Regions from separate parts of the Exiguobacterium sp. s91 genome, predicted to be linked through region 2. Evidence: predicted binding sites of a transcription regulator. Region 2 holds the regulator's gene; the other holds the start of a gene.

Region 1 (8,103 bases), on a different contig from region 2:
ATTAATCGTTTTGCTGCTTCGCGACCATAACCGACTTTCCAGTGCTTTGGTTCGAGCCAATAACCGACTTCTAACTCTTCTTTCCCATCCACTTCCTGCATCAATAATCCGGCAAAGCCAATCGGTTCATTCGTTTCTTTTATGAACAACAGTAAAAAACCAGTTTGTCGCTCATCCGAATATCGCTCCAACTGCCGTTCGAACCACTCTCGTGCCTCATCTTCACTTAAGGCAGTGCCTCCATTGATATAACGCATGACTTGCTCATTTTGGACAAGTGACTTATAAAAACTAAAATCCTCTTCTTCGAACGGTCGCATCCATAAACGTTCACTTTCCATCGTCATCGCCTCCTTCTATACTTCTCTTTTCCCGAGTTCTTTTCGCTTCATTCCTCTTCCTGATCCTGCTTTTCCTGTGACATTTTTCATTACTAATCGATGACATTCACTCCCTAGTGCTTGCAATTCCCGGCATAAGTCGGTATTTTGGGAACAGTATGTTGAACAACGACCGCACGATTAATGTTAAAATATATTTTGAGCGCATGAGCGCTGGGTAGGAATTCACGAAAAGGACTGAGACCATAATGACTGAACAAGTAATGACGGGACTGTATGAAGGCATTTCAAAAGAGTCCGTACTAATCAATGAACCTTTAAAATATCATACGTATACAAAAATGGGAGGAATCGCGGATTTATTCATCATCCCAACTTCTTATGAAGAAACAGCTTTTGTCGTCCGATATGCTTACGAACAAGGTATTCCCTTGACGTTGCTTGGAAACGGATCGAATCTTGTCGTACGTGATGGCGGCATTCGCGGCATTGTCCTCTCCTTTGAGAAGTTAACCGATATCTCGGTCGAAGGACATGAGCTCGTCGCTCAAAGTGGCGCAGCAATCATCGAAGCGTCTCGTGTAGCTTACGCGCATCAGCTCAGCGGTCTTGAATTCGCTTGTGGGATTCCAGGAACGATTGGTGGCGCATTGATCATGAATGCGGGAGCATACGGTGGTGAAGTCAAGGATTGTCTCCATAGCGCTACTGTATTGACACGACAAGGAGAACTGTTGAACATTTCACATGATGAGCTCGAACTGGGATACCGGACGAGTTGCTTCTCAAAGAAAGAATACATCATCCTCGAAGGTCGATTTGCGTTAACAGAGGGTGACCCAGCATTGATCAAGGAAGTCATGGATGATTTGACGCATAAGCGAGAAACGAAACAACCACTCGAGTACCCTTCTTGTGGTAGCGTCTTTAAACGTCCAGAAGGCTATTTTGCAGGGAAGCTGATTCAAGATAGCAACTTACAGGGAACACGCATCGGTGGCGCTGAAGTGTCCAAGAAACACGCTGGTTTCATCGTCAACGTCGAGAATGCGTCAGCATCCGACTATATCGCGCTTATTCGTCATGTCCAAGAAACGGTTCAAGAAAAATTCGGTATCTTACTTGAGACAGAAGTGAAAATTATCGGTGAAGAAGCATAACAAGAATCTTACAAGAAAAGGTGAGTTCCGTATTCGGACTCACCTTTTTGTTCGTTTAGATTGACCAGTTTCCGTCACGCATGACTGATTCACGCGTTCCGTCTGCAAGTTCTCCTTCAATCGACAGATCCGCTGATCCAATCATGAAGTCGACATGCGTCATCGAGTCGTTCGCGCCTTGTGCTTCTAATTCTTCTGCTGAAAGGCTTGGACCATTTTCGAGACACGTCGAGTACGCACGACCAATCGCTAAGTGGCACGAAGCATTTTCATCAAACAATGTATTATAGAATAGGATACCCGAGTCAGAAATCGGCGAACGGTGCGGCACGAGCGCAACTTCTCCGAGATAACGTGCACCTTCATCAAGTGAAATCAAGTCATCTAATGCTTCTTGACCCTGTTTCGCTTCCGCTTTAACGATTTTTCCGTTCTCGAACCAGAGTGTGAACTCATCAATCAAGTTCCCACTATAGCTAAGCGGTTTTGTGCTCGAGACGTGTCCGTTGACACCTGTCTTTTTCGGTAACGTGAACACTTCTTCTGTCGGCAGATTCGCGATGAAATCAACACCATCTGCATTCGGACCACCGCCACCTAACCAAACATGACGTTCTGGTAATTCGATTGATAATTCTGTTCCTGGAGCTGTGTAGTGCAATGTTTTGTATTTCTTCTCTGTCAGGAATTTTGCTTTTGAACGCAGATTATGATCATGATCCGCCCATGCAGCGACCGGATCCGCTTGATCGGCACGTGTAGCCTTTAAAATAGCTGACCAGAGCTCTTCAACAGCATTCTCTGAATCAGGGAACACTTTCTTCGCCCAGCTTTCAGAAGGTGCTGCTACGACACACCAGCTGACATTGTCACTCATGACGAACTTCCGCCAATTAGCAAGAGCGACACCGGCTGCTTTATTCGCACGTGCGATTCGGCTCGAGTCCACGCCATTCAATAAATCTGGATCTTCACTGACGACCGATAAGAACGCTGTCTTTTCTTCTGCCAGTTGGTCGTAACGTGCTTTTAACCAATCCGGGAACGTATCAAACGACTCTTCCGGTGCATCGAAATAACGGATTTTCGTCATCTCATCATCTGACCACTGTACATATACTTGCGTAGCTCCTACTTCGTAGGCGACACGCGTGATTTCACGAACGAGCGGCAAATTTTCGATTCCTGCACGCACCTCGAGTTGTTGTCCTGGTTGTAGATTAATTCCCGTACGCACGGCTAAAGACGCGTATTGTTGTAATTCTGCTTGTGTCGGCATTATGTAATCCCCTTTCTTGTATCTTTATTTTCACGAAATAGTTGCAATTTTGCAAGAAATAAGGCGAAACTAGAAAGAGAAGAGAAGGAGGCATCACCATGGAATTCACACCCGGCGATTTTAAATCGGCTTATACGTATTTTCACCGACAGGCACTCGACCTCGTTGGTGATGAAAAAGCACAGCAAGAATTGTTAGTTCGAGCAGAAATCGGACTTGCGCACTTGACGCAAGATATCGCGTCTACAGAAAGCTCGGACATCGAACGCGAGGCAGAACTCGTCCTTTATTTTCAATTAAAACAACTGCTTGAAATGCTTCGTGCTCTCTATCAGAAAAAATTCGAAATGCATGCGGAGCAGGAACAATTGTTATTGACGGCCGTTCTGTACTTCACGTCTCCTGTTGACGCCTTACCGGACGATAACGTCCTCGGGCTCTTCGATGATGCACAAATCGTCGAGACGATTTACGAAGAACTGGCTGCAGACGTCGATCGCTTTCAACATATGGAATGAATGAAAAAAGCAGCTGTCGCGACAGCTGCTTTTTGATTATGCATTTTGTTTCGAAGCAATATGAACAGGTGTCGTGGATTGACGTGATTCATCTACTTCTAATTTTTCTTTATTCAGCCACGTATAGATCATTCCCATGAAGACTGCTCCACCAATGATGTTCCCAGCTAAAGCTGGCAACAGGTTATGCATCGCTCCGGCAAATGTGATCGTATCCGGATGTGGTACGACTAACGCAATGGAGAACAATGCCATATTGGCGATGACGTGATCAAATCCAGAAGCAAAGAATACTGCGACGAGTACCATCATCATCATGATCTGCGCCAACTCATTCTTCATGTTCTTTGGAATGAAAATCGCTAAACAGACCATCCAGTTACAGAAGATAGCTCGTGTGAAGATTTCCCACGTCGTATGGTGGATCTTCGTTTCTGAGACAGAAAATAACCAGTTGTTCATACCAAGCTCTTGGATGATTCCTGTTTGAGAAAAGAGTAGCGCAAACGCTAATCCTCCAAGTCCATTTCCAATCAGACAGATCAACCAGACCTTCATCGTATCCATCTTCGTCGTATAGCCGCGCATCGTCGCCGTCGTGAAATACATCGTATTTCCTGTGAACAGCTCTGCCCCACCGTAAACGATCAGGACGAGTGCCACTCCGAAGGTCAGTCCACCGACAAGTGTCGCAACAGGTGACTCCGCCATATATAGACCGTTAATTGCTTTTAAGGTAAAAATAATTGCAAATCCAATGAAAATTCCTGCTAGCATGGCACGAACTAAGTACTCGAGAGGACGCATTTGTAGCATGCGCGTCGACTTGATTGCTTTATTCCGTAATCCTTCTAATGCTTCTACCTCGTTCATCGTAGAAACCTCTCTTTCTTTTGTTCAACACTTCACAATGTTTGTTCATTTATTATCATACTTCCATCTTAAAAGATGTTCAAGTATTGAATAGACCTGTTTTATCGTTTTTATAAAAGAACGAGATGTAAACGATATCATTGTGTCGAGATTGTGAAAAATGCCTTTTCTTGCTTTATACAACTAATTAGTTTGAATTCGTAGTCGTGATGCGAAGCGTTCAAAGAACGTGTTTCGCCTTGATGCATCGAGCACATAACCATCAATGACAACCCGATTAAAGCGTCTAGAAGATGAAGTAGCTCGTTCGATATCGGTCGGAGTGTAGGCGTCGAATGTTTTCCGGTCCATCGTAAAATCTGCACCTGAATACGGATCCGTGTAGTGAATTTCAAGATCGGTTAAATCAGGAATCGTTGAAAATAAAACAAGCGTATGATGCATCAGAACTTTAGATAACCGAGCCTTCAAAAAATCCTGATTCACTTGTAGTGTTCCGGTATCGGTACCAATCCAAGCTTGTCGCTCTTTTCCTGTCACTTCATAGGCAAGACGTAACGATTCTCCTTCGACATCTACCTGTTTTAATTCTGATGAGAACGGAAGTTGTTCGGCTAATTGACGAACCGCTACCGTATTCATCATCGAGGCACCTACTTGTCTCGCTACAAGATCACCATCATGCCAAATGGATGATTGATTTTTTTCATTGGGTTGTTCGAAAAGACGAATCCCAACTAGTATTCCTAAGCAGATACAACCAAGAATCCATAACATTTTCTTCATTTTCATCACCTTCCTAAAAAAACGTACCCTTTTTCATCTTTTTTCATAAGAAGGGTTGAAATTTTATGCATATGAGCGTACTCTTGCATGCAGATACTCACAGAAGGAGGAGCATGAGGTCACTCATCATATTGCCATGACTACAACACACCCACAGAAAAAGAGAGTTGAAAAAATCAGTTTCTTAATCATTGGTACGTTGCTGTATTCCCTTTACATCAGCCTACTACTATCTCCAAATGATATCGGATCAGGCGGTATCATGGGGATCACGCTCATTATTCAAGAGCTCTTCCACACGCCAATTGGATTAACGCAATTGCTCTTAAACATTCCCCTCTTCCTTTTAGGTTTCCGTTTCCTACGCAAACGATTCATGTTCTTATCTGGAATTATCGTCATTGCTTCTTCCTTTTTAATTGACTGGATTCCGACTCAAATCGTTCCGGAATCTTTAAACGATCCACTCGTCGCTTCCATCTTTGCTGGTCTAGTCTCTGGTCTTGCAATGGCATTGATCTTCTTCGGTGGTGCTTCAACTGGAGGGCTTGATATTCTCGGAAAGTTTTTCTTTGCTCGTTTTCATAACTGGCCACTTCCTCGTATATTTCTGATGCAAGATCTTGTCATCTACATCCTTGTATGGTGGGTATTTGATCTTAAACACGTTATGTATGCTCTCATCATGAGCTTTGTTCGTGCCAAAGCCCTTCAGACGGTTTACAGTTTCTATTCTGCTTCTAAGCAATGTATCATCATTTGTGAGAAAGCAGATGAAATCAATGAAGTCATTACAAAAGAACTCGGTCGTGGTGTCACGATTCTCGATGCACGTGGAGGATATTCCAACCGAACGAAAAAAATGGTATATGTCGTCGTTCAAAATAATGAAATCGTCCGTTTGCAAGAAATCGTCTCTTCTGTCGAACCGAATGCATTCGTTACATTCTCGGAAATCCACACTGTCTTCGGCAATTACAAGGAACATTCGTATTCGTTTTAACACCAAGCGCAGCTTAGCTGTGCTTTTTTCATCTTCTTAAAACAGCTTCTCGTATTGCATCATCTTTCCTGCTTTTTTATGAGTATTATTCACTTTTTCAGTCATTATCCCTATTCAAAAAATAGACAGGCTTCACTTTTTTTACGATAGTAGTTAAGCTTATGACATGTCTTTTATTTAAAGGAATGATTGCATGCACTCTCTTTGGCGTCAGCGTATTCTGCTGATTTTCTTGGTCAGCTTATTCGCCTCTATCCCGATCATCTATGCGTTATCCGGTTATCGGACGATTGCAACGATGACCGAGCAAATGAAGGATCATGATATACCGTTAATCAATCAGGTAGATCAGTTGGTCGAACACAATCGAGATCGTGCTAATGCGGTTCGTGGTCTCTTATTGTATGAAGATAATCGTTATATCGAACAATATTACTTTTCAACGTCTAAAATCCATGATTTGCGCAATAGTCTGAACCAATCGTCGACTACTCCAGGGACGATTAAAGATCTTCTTCGCCGCAACAATGTCTGGGAGTCCGAGATTGAACGCGTGTTTGTTGTCTATGAACGTCAAAGTCCAACAGCCGCAAAACGTCTTGCTAGACAGTCGACTCAGACGACTCAAACGATTCTCGAAGACTTATCCCGTGTGAAAGATGATTTGTATAAAACGCTTCAAGCCAAATTACAACAATCAGATACTTTAATCGCTACATATAAATGGATGTGTCTCGCTCTCTCCATCCTGTCCTTTTTATTGATTAGTGCCACGGTCTTTTTCTTCCACCACTTCGCTCCAAAAGGATCAGAACAATCGTCTTTAGAATAAACGAAAAGCGCAGCTAAAGCTGCGCTTTTCGTTTATTCTAAAGACTCATTCAGGCATTGCTTTTCCCTCTTGTACATGTTCCATCGCCATATGTACAAGCGATGACACATGATGGTCATCCAAGGAATAATAGACGACTTTACCGTCTTTTCGAAACTTGACGAGTCCTTGTTTCAACAAAGATCGAAGATGATGCGACGCTGTCGCGATCGAACAGTCGACAGAGGCCGAGACATCACAAACGCATAGTTCTTCTTCGATCGTCAGCGCATAAACGATTCGCAGTCGTGTCGCATCCGAAAGAATCTTAAATAGCTTTCCGATTTCAAGCGTCGGAATCGTATCAACGATATGTCCGATTTCAGACGCACGTTGTTCATCAATCGCAATCGTTTCACAACGGGGAATGTCCATGTCCGTCACCTCGTTTCTACTTATATTGCACCATGAGAAACGGGACATTGCAAGTTCAGCGCATTCGTCTGCGAATGAGCCAAAACACGAACCATCCTCCTACGTAATCTCCAATATCCCAGACAATTCGATTTTGATCGACAGCGCGTACGCCGATGTCAATGACTTTCGTGCTTTCTAATCGATTCGTATAACGTTGACGAAGTCGCGTCGGAATCGGTAGATGAAGAAGTGCCCGGTAATAAATATCTAAATGAGTATGTCCCCAAATTTCCGTCGCAATCGAGCTCGTTTTAATATACAACGGACGTTTGTAGCGTCTTTCATACTTTTCTTTCAATAAAAGGGCCATCTCATAAGATATACGATTAGGATGTGGAAATAAGACTTTTCCTAGATGGTAGATCCCCTGATTATCGACTCGAATGATTTGTGGTTCTAATCGATATCGAATCCAATAGCCGCGAAAACGGATCGTCTGCCATTTCAATACAATCACCTCTGAACGGATTATACCCTGTTCTGAAGTGATTGATGCCATTCTCGTACAGCATCTGTCATTTGCTGCGCAGCGAGTTGCCGATCTTCTTTAGCGAAAATTTCTGAGATGACGGCATACCCTTCTAGCGGGATAGGCAGAGAAGAGACATTCGTTGCTGTGATTCCACCAATACCGATTAGGGGTAATCGTACAGCTTCCCGAATCGCCTGAAGCATCGTGTGCGACATGGACTCAGCGTCCGCTTTGGATGACGTCGCAAATAGAGACCCCACCCCTAAATAAGAGGCTCCGTCTCGTTCTGCTTCAATCGCTTGTGCAACGGTTGCTACCGACACACCAATCACGGCATCTGGTAAAAGGCGACGTGCTGCGGTTAAAGGAATGTCTTCTTGTCC
Region 2 (8,103 bases):
TGACGCGAATCGTCGGTAATTCTGTGTCGATGATGACTTGACGACTGAACGCCACACGGTTTCCTTTACCATCGTACGCTTCGACCTTGAATGACTTGACGCCATCCGTCGTATACGTCACGTCGTGGCTGAACGCATAGTTTTGTTGGGCCGCATCGAAGCGAAGTTTGACAGATTTACCATTGATTTTGAACGATTTGATGCCTGATTCATCAGAGACGTGACCTGCGATGTTGATGACTTTTGATGTCGCAAGACCAAGTGCGACTGGTGTATCGATTTGAACGTTCGGTACCGCTTTATCGACACCTGTCGTGTTGACGTCTTTTTTCACACTGTTTCCTGCATAATCCTTCACGACGAAGGCAATCTTCGCGCGCTCTGGAAGATCCGTCAACGTGTACGCTTTTTCTGTTGCAGCAAGCGGTTGTTTCAAGACACTCTTACCATTGACGAGAATATCGTATGACGCGACACCTGTTCCTTGGTCACCTGCTGTCCACGAGAGCGTTGATTTCGACGCATCCCACTTCACAGTTGCAGCTGGTTTTTTCGTATCGATATAGACTGGGAAGAGATTCGACTGCCATTTTGCATTCGGATAATCGATCACGGATTTGACTTTGTAGTAGTAAAGACCATCCTTGACCGGTTTCCCGTTGATCGTTCCGTCCCAAGCAGCGCTTGTGACTGGTGTGTATCCGTCCTCTGAACCGCTATCGTAGTAGTTCTTGACGACGTCCGTTTGCGTATCGAGCTTCTGAAGCGTTGCTTTATTCCGGTCAAGAATCGAGTACTCGACTTTTTTCGCATTACGGAGGAACGAGATGATCGGGAAGGCTTCATCTGCGCTACCATCGTTGTTTGGTGAGAACGAAACTTTGTTCGCGACGACATCTCCAGCAGCGTTTGCGCCAAGGAATTCGAAGTTATCCTTCACTTCTGTCGCTAGACCTGTCAAACCATAGAACGTGTTGTCTTCATCGTACAATGGTGCGTCTAGAATCGGAGCTTGATCCCATTTTCCTTTAAAGCCAACGTAAGGAACCGTCAATTCTGGATTCTTACTCTTCGTATCGATCAGACGGACGAATCCTTCGACGAAGTAGCCGTTCTCAAAGACTTGTTCGAGCGGAAGTTCGTTTGCCCAGTCCGTTGTATCCTTCAGATCGACCGATACACTGACTTTCGTTGAGCTCTTCGGATTAATCGAGACCGAACTTGCTTTCTTCGAGCCAACTGCGAATGAGATCGGATATGTGCCTTTGTTTGCATCCACTGTACCGATCGTTCCCTTTTTAAAGATGCCGTTTGCTTCGAGGAAGTTCGATCCTTCTGCACCGAGATCCGATTGAACCGTTCCGGCTAACTTATATGTCACTTTTTCACTGCTGTAGTTTTTCAAATCAAGCGTGAACGTGAACTTCTCGCCGACTTCCTTCAAGGATGCCTTACCTTCACCCGACTTCGTCTCTGTGACGACGACTGGTGTCTTCATGGCAGCACGAAGATCCATCAATCCAGCTCCCTCACGACGTGGGGAGTAGAAGTTGCCTGTTTTTAGCTGCGCATTGTATTTTCCTTGATCGAGTTGCGGACGCGACGTGTTCATCAAGATGTTCTTCGCGAGCTTAACGCGTGTCGCACCATCGACTTTAAAGTCCTTCGCGATCCGTTGCATGACGAGTGCCGTTCCACCAGCAACGTGTGGTGCCGCCATCGATGTTCCACTCATGACACCATACTCATTATCGTTGAGCGTTGAGTAGATTTTTCCACCTGGTGCCGTGATTTCTGGCTTGAAGTCAAGGCTTGGTGTGACACCCCAAGACGTGAAGTCAGACATTTGTCCTGCGACCGGGTTATCGGCTGAGACTGCTTTTCCGTCGAACGTGACAGCGATTGCCTTGCCCTCTTTTGCTTTTGCTTCAAGATCGTTTCCGTCTGCGATGCTAAGCGTGACGAGTGGAATCGTCGGATTGTTGAGCGCCATGCTGACGTAATCCCCATGATCGACTCGACCGCGGACGATGACACCTGCTGCCCCTTGCTTCTCAGCTTCTGCTTGGATCATACCGTAGTTGAAACCACCGTTACGCACGACGAAGACGACTTTCCCTTTGACGTCTTTGCCTTCGTAGTTCGAAGCTTGACCGTCACCGACATAGACGACATCCTTCTTCTCTTTATCGAAGACAGCAATCGGATTCGGTGAATCTTGTTTTTGGTATGCCAAATAACCAGCATCCTGACCGTCAATCGTCAGCGCCATGCCTTCGAGTGTCAATTTCGTATTTTCGAGTGATGCGACTTGGAGTGCTTGGCTCGTTAAACCTGGGGCACCGACGACACCGATATCCGGGTTCGCTGTGTACGGGTTACCTGCACCATGACCTGCGAATGCCGAGTTACCAGCAGAAATCGCACACAAGATACCGTTGTTCATCGCGTTGACGATTGCACGTTGTTCTGGATCATCTGCATTGACGAACGATGCCGTCGATCCGAGACTCATGTTGATGACATCGGCTCCGAGTGCAATCGCATCATCGATCGCTTTAATGTAGATATCGCTGAATGTCGATGGCATTCCTGGATCGTTTCCGAAGACTTTCATCGCGAGGAGTTGTGTTTCCGGAGCGACCCCTTTGATGCCGCCGTTTGCTTCATCGCCGTTTGCTCCGACCGTACCCGCGACGTGCATCCCGTGCATCGATGCGCCCGCACCTAAATCACGGATTTCGCTATCGTGATCGGCATAGTTATAGCCGTACGGTACTTTTTCCGTGAAGTATTTTCCTTTTAAACCTTTTGTTTCTTTCGCACTATCGACTTTCGAAGAAGTCAAATCGATCTTCGTCTCAGGGCTCAAGACCATGTCCTTATGCGATGGATCGATTCCCGTATCGATGACGGCAACGATTGTTCCTTCCCCTTTAAAACCATAGTCCTGCCATGTTTCCTTCGCATTGACCATGTCCTTGCTGTACAGCATGTCTGGCTTTGCACCTTTAGCAACTTCCGGACGCGCGTATTCATGGGCGATATGTACGCTCTTGACTCCGTTGAGTTTTTTAATGTCTTCGATGTCGCCGAACTTAACTTCACCACTGAATCCGTTGATGACGGTCGTGAAGCTCTCCTTATATGTAACGGGAATTGATTTTTTAGCGATGGCTGACTTGACCGATTTTTGGACGCTGACGAGGCGATCTTTGATCGACTCTTTTTCGGCATTGCTCAATGTGCTATACCGCTTGTTTTGAGCCTGGGCGATTTGAATCGCCGGCTTCTCTTCCATCTCGATGACGACACGGACTTTATCCGATTGTTTGTAGTTCTTCTCTTGCCCCGATTTCTTCAGCGAGAGCGCTTGCGGTTTTTGACCCGTTGCTTTGTCTTGCGACGACAGTGCACCTTGCGCACTGACTAGATTGGAAGACGTCATTAAGACGGCTGCCATAAGTGCAATCTTCTTCTTCATGCGTTCGTTTTCCCCTTTTCTGTAAAACCATAGTAGTACTACTGATAAAACAGTTAAACGAAAATTCTGTATATTTAGTTTAATGAATTTAATGGAAATAAACAATTTATATTTGTCTATTTTTTTAATTTATTTGTTTTACATGACATTTTATATTTGTAAGGAATTTAACTGGGAGTAAAATAAAAACTCCTCGACGCTTCGAGGAGTTAGATATTTGGTATTGGTGGAGACTATCGGGATCGAACCGACGACCTTTTGGCTGCCAGCCAAACGCTCTCCCAGCTGAGCTAAGCCCCCATGAATTATCTTTAGTATACGCATCACTAACTGCTTTATCAATATAAAAAGAACGCTTTCATAAAAAAGAATCCCTTCCAAAATCGTCGGAAGGAATTCACGATTCATTTATTCAATTCACGCATCAAGTCCGCCTGTCGTTCAAGCTCTGCCTGTTGCTCGAGGATCAAGACCTTTTTGTACGTCCGCGCAGAAATCAAGATGCTGATCTCATAGAGAACGAACAATGGCACCGAGATCATCAAGTGTGACGTCACATCCGGCGGTGCGATCAATGCCGCAACGACGAACAGCACAAAGTACGCATATTTCCGATTCTTTCGCATGAAATATGGCGTCACGAGACCAAGACGCGTCAGGAACATCGTCACGACCGGCAATTGGAACAGAAGACCGAACGGCATCGTCAATCGGATTAAGAAACTGAAGTAGTTCTCGACTCCAATGACTTGTTCGATTCCGAGCTCTTTCCCGAGATCTGTTGAGACTTCAAGCAAGAAGGGAAGCAACCAGAAATACGAGAAGGCTACGCCAGCCAAAAATAGAAAGAAGATGACCGGAATATACGTCAATGTCGCTTTTTGCTCCTTGTCATAAAGTCCTGGTCGGACGAATGCCCAGAGTTGATACATCCAGAACGGTGACGCTAAAATCAGCGCAATGATGAACGCAAGATTCAAATACAACATTAAAGGATCGGCGACGTTGAAGGCATTCAAACCGATGCCGAGCTCTTTTAAGTCCGCTTGCAAGAAGCGAACGAGCGGTCGGACGAGCGGAAATGCGACAGCGAACAGGACGACGACGATGATAAGCGACCAGACGATCCGCTTGCGCAGTTCGTCAAGGTGCGACGTCATGCTTTGCTCTTGATCAACCGTCATGATTCAATCACTTCTCTTTCGGTTCGTCCTTTTTATCGTCGTCCATGATGCCGTTCGTGGCATTCTTGAACTCTTTCAATGTCTGACCCGCAGCGCGTCCGAATTCTGGTAACTTCTTCGGTCCGAAGATGATCAACGCGACGACCGCGATTAATCCGATGCTCGCTGGTCCGATACCTAGTGTGAGCGGGATAAGGTTTTCCATTATGATTTCACTCCTTCAGCTGATTGCGAATAATGCTTCATGAAATAAACTAACGACTGCAACTCGATCGATAAATCGATGTGATGGACCCGGACGCTCGCTGGCACGTTCAACCGCGCTGGCGTAAAGTTCAGGATGCCTGTCACACCATACTCGACTAACTCATCCGCTACTGACTGTGCGAACTGCGATGGAACCGTCAAGATGGCAACATCGACCTGATTCGCTTCGATTTGTTCTTTCATGTCCGAAACATGATAGATTGGAACGTCATGCGTCGTTGTTCCGACCTTCTCTTCGTCCGCATCAAACGCAACGACTATCCGAGTACTATTATTCTTTAAAAAGTTATAATTTGCAAACGCTGTTCCGAGATGACCGACCCCGATTAAGGCAACATTCGTCACCTCATCTTGATTCAAGGTTTTGCGGAAAAACGTTAAGAGATGTTGAACGTTATACCCATACCCCTTCTTCCCTAATGCCCCAAAGTAGGAAAAATCGCGACGAATCGTTGCTGAATCAACCTTCACCGCCTCGCTTAACTCAGCAGAAGAGACGCGGAGCTTGCCTGAATTGTATAAACTTTGGATGAAGCGATAATATAGCGGCAACCGTTTTGCTGTCGCTTGTGGAATTTTTGTGTCTGGTCCATTCATCCTGCAGTTCCCCCTTCGGCCACATCCATCGTGGCACCCAAATCTTTGCAAAAAGCTTTCTACTCTCCTTGATTGTAAACCACTTCACATAGAGTCACAAATAATATATTCCGCAGGACCTTGCGCTTTTGTTCGTGATAGACTAAAGGGTGGAAGGATGGATGGAAATGATACTCTTACAAGTCAATCAACTCTCGAAATCATTCGGCGTCGAGCCGATTTTAGAAAATATCAAACTGGAAGTACAAGAGCGAGATCGGATTGCGCTCGTCGGACGAAACGGTGCCGGTAAATCGACCTTGCTCAAAATCATCGCTGGTGAACTCAGTCATGACTCGGGCGACATCATGAAAGGCAAGGATGTCAAAATCGGTTATCTCGCGCAAGACAGTGGTCTCGAATCGAATGAGACGATCTGGAACGAGATGCTGACCGTCTTCGAACATCTCCAGGAACAAGAACGAACACTGCGCCGGATGGAAATCGAAATGGGCATGGAGCATATCTTGAACGACCCGGTCGCTTACGATCGTCTCTTGAAGACGTACGATCAAGCGCAACACGACTTCTCAGAAGCCGGTGGTTATCAGTTCGAAGCGAATATCCGCTCCGTTTTGCACGGCATGCGCTTTTATCCGGATGATTACTCGCGCCGGATTCAGACATTATCCGGTGGTCAACGGACACGGCTTGCCTTAGCAAAGATGCTCCTGCAAGCACCAGAGCTCCTCATTCTCGATGAGCCGACCAACCACCTCGATATCGATACGCTTGCTTGGCTTGAAAGCTACCTCGGTGGTTATCGTGGTGCCGTCCTGATCGTCTCGCACGACCGGTACTTCCTCGACCAAGTCGTCAATGTCGTCTACGAACTGTCGCGCAATGTCTGTCGTAAGTTCACGGGGAACTATACGAAGTACTTGGAGCAAAAAGCGGCCTTATACGATCAGGAAATGAAGCAGTTTGAACAGCAGCAAGAAGAGATCGCGAAGATGCAGGACTTCATTCAACGGAACATCGCCCGGGCGACGACGACAAAACGTGCCCAAAGTGTCCGGAAGCGGCTCGAGAAGGTCGACCGGCTCGACCGACCAGATGGGGATGAGCGTAGCACGGTCCTGTCCTTCCCGATTGAAAAACAGAGCGGGAATGACGTTCTTCAAGTCAATCAATTGGCGATCGGTTACGAAGAAGCTGTCTCAAAAGACATCACCTTCCGCTTGCAACGCGGTGAATCACTGGCACTCGTCGGACCGAATGGAATCGGGAAGTCGACGCTCTTAAAAGTCCTCGTCGGTCGCTTACGCCCCCTCTTCGGTGATTTCCGTTTCGGAACCGGCGTCTCGATCGGATATTACGATCAAGAGCAGGCGGAACTCAATGATCGGAACCGTGTCATTGATGAGATTTGGAACGAATGGCCACTGATGCGTGAACAAGAAGTCCGGTCTGTCCTCGGGCAATTCTTGTTTAGCGGTGACGATGTTTTCAAGATCGTCCATGAGTTATCCGGTGGCGAACGCGGACGTCTCGCGCTCGCGAAACTGAAACTCCGGAAGACGAACGTCCTTGTCCTCGATGAGCCGACGAACCACTTGGATCTGGATTCGAAGATGGTCCTTGAAAACGCCCTCGTCGACTACGAAGGGACATTGCTATTCGTCTCCCACGACCGTTACTTCATTGACCGGATCGCGACCCGCGTCATCGAGATGAGTGAAGCCGGCGTGACGGAATACCTCGGTGATTATTCGTACTACACGGAGAAAAAGGCGGAGCAAGAAGAGATTGCGCGTCTTGAAGCAGAGGAAGCAAAAGCCGCAAAGGTCACTGCGTCGAAGACGATCGACAAGGAAGCACAGAAAGAAGAACGCAAGCGCCGTCAGCAGATTGAGCAACTTGAACAAGACATCGAGCGGCTCGAACAGCGTTCGGCAGAAATTGAACAATTACTCTGTGAACCGGAAGTCTTCAATGATATTCCGAAAGCGACAGCTCTTTCAGCAGAACGTGACCAGATTGATGTCGATCTGCTCGAATTGATGGAACGATGGGAGAACCAACACTGATGCGGACGAAAAGTTTTTTCATTAACTTGATTCAAGGACTGCTATCCGGCATCCTTTATTTCGTACCGATGTATGCGGACTACGTGTCCACCTTCATCCGGCCGGATGCTTTTAATGCCGCGCTTCCTTTGTTCCTCCTGATTTCTTGTATGATCGGTCTCGTCATCCAGACATGGAGCGGTCTTTTCGTCAGTTTACTTTCGGGATTATGCTGTACGCTCCTGACGACACAGCTATTCGTCGAACTCACTGACCCGTTGATCTTATCGTATTACGGTAGTGTCTCACCGCTCACCGCTTTCTTGATCAGCTGTGTCGGCATTTGGGCACTCGCGATCGTCTTTTATTTGCTCGATGGCTATCAGTACAGTAAACGTCATGGTCTTGAAGCCTCTTCAAACGAAATCGATCCGCAACCTTGAAGTCCGATCGCTTAATCAGATGAACGACATGAGAAAAAGGAGTGGAGATTCCGGTAGCTAGACCGGTCTCTCCACTCCTT

What was found. Region 2 encodes Rex, which represses fermentation and respiration genes when NADH is low (regulators of the CRP and FNR family bind a similar motif). Its sites were predicted from a motif close to TTGTGAAATATTTCACAA; they were not measured.
Region 1: a site for Rex is predicted at 4,192-4,209, ahead of KNQ06_RS15040 (formate/nitrite transporter family protein). Genes of this name have one in related genera too.

What each region holds. Positions count from the first base shown of each region.
Region 1 is NZ_JACSMZ010000004.1:110,520-118,622, forward strand. Features, by position in the region: gene KNQ06_RS15020 (GNAT family N-acetyltransferase) at 1-341, opposite strand, end outside; gene murB (UDP-N-acetylmuramate dehydrogenase) at 590-1,501, shown strand; gene KNQ06_RS15030 (aminopeptidase) at 1,557-2,780, opposite strand; gene KNQ06_RS15035 (YkvA family protein) at 2,879-3,298, shown strand; gene KNQ06_RS15040 (formate/nitrite transporter family protein) at 3,335-4,171, opposite strand; gene KNQ06_RS15045 (hypothetical protein) at 4,355-4,957, opposite strand; gene KNQ06_RS15050 (YitT family protein) at 5,094-5,960, shown strand; gene KNQ06_RS15055 (CHASE3 domain-containing protein) at 6,154-6,792, shown strand; gene KNQ06_RS15060 (ArsR/SmtB family transcription factor) at 6,838-7,206, opposite strand; gene KNQ06_RS15065 (hypothetical protein) at 7,262-7,705, opposite strand; gene thiE (thiamine phosphate synthase) at 7,717-8,103, opposite strand, start outside.
Region 2 is NZ_JACSMZ010000001.1:7,194-15,296, reverse strand. Features, by position in the region: gene KNQ06_RS00105 (S8 family serine peptidase) at 1-3,484, opposite strand, end outside; tRNA gene KNQ06_RS00100 (tRNA-Ala) at 3,709-3,784, opposite strand; gene tatC (twin-arginine translocase subunit TatC) at 3,889-4,668, opposite strand; gene KNQ06_RS00090 (twin-arginine translocase TatA/TatE family subunit) at 4,676-4,873, opposite strand; gene KNQ06_RS00085 (redox-sensing transcriptional repressor Rex) at 4,873-5,532, opposite strand; gene KNQ06_RS00080 (ATP-binding cassette domain-containing protein) at 5,700-7,601, shown strand; gene KNQ06_RS00075 (hypothetical protein) at 7,601-8,023, shown strand.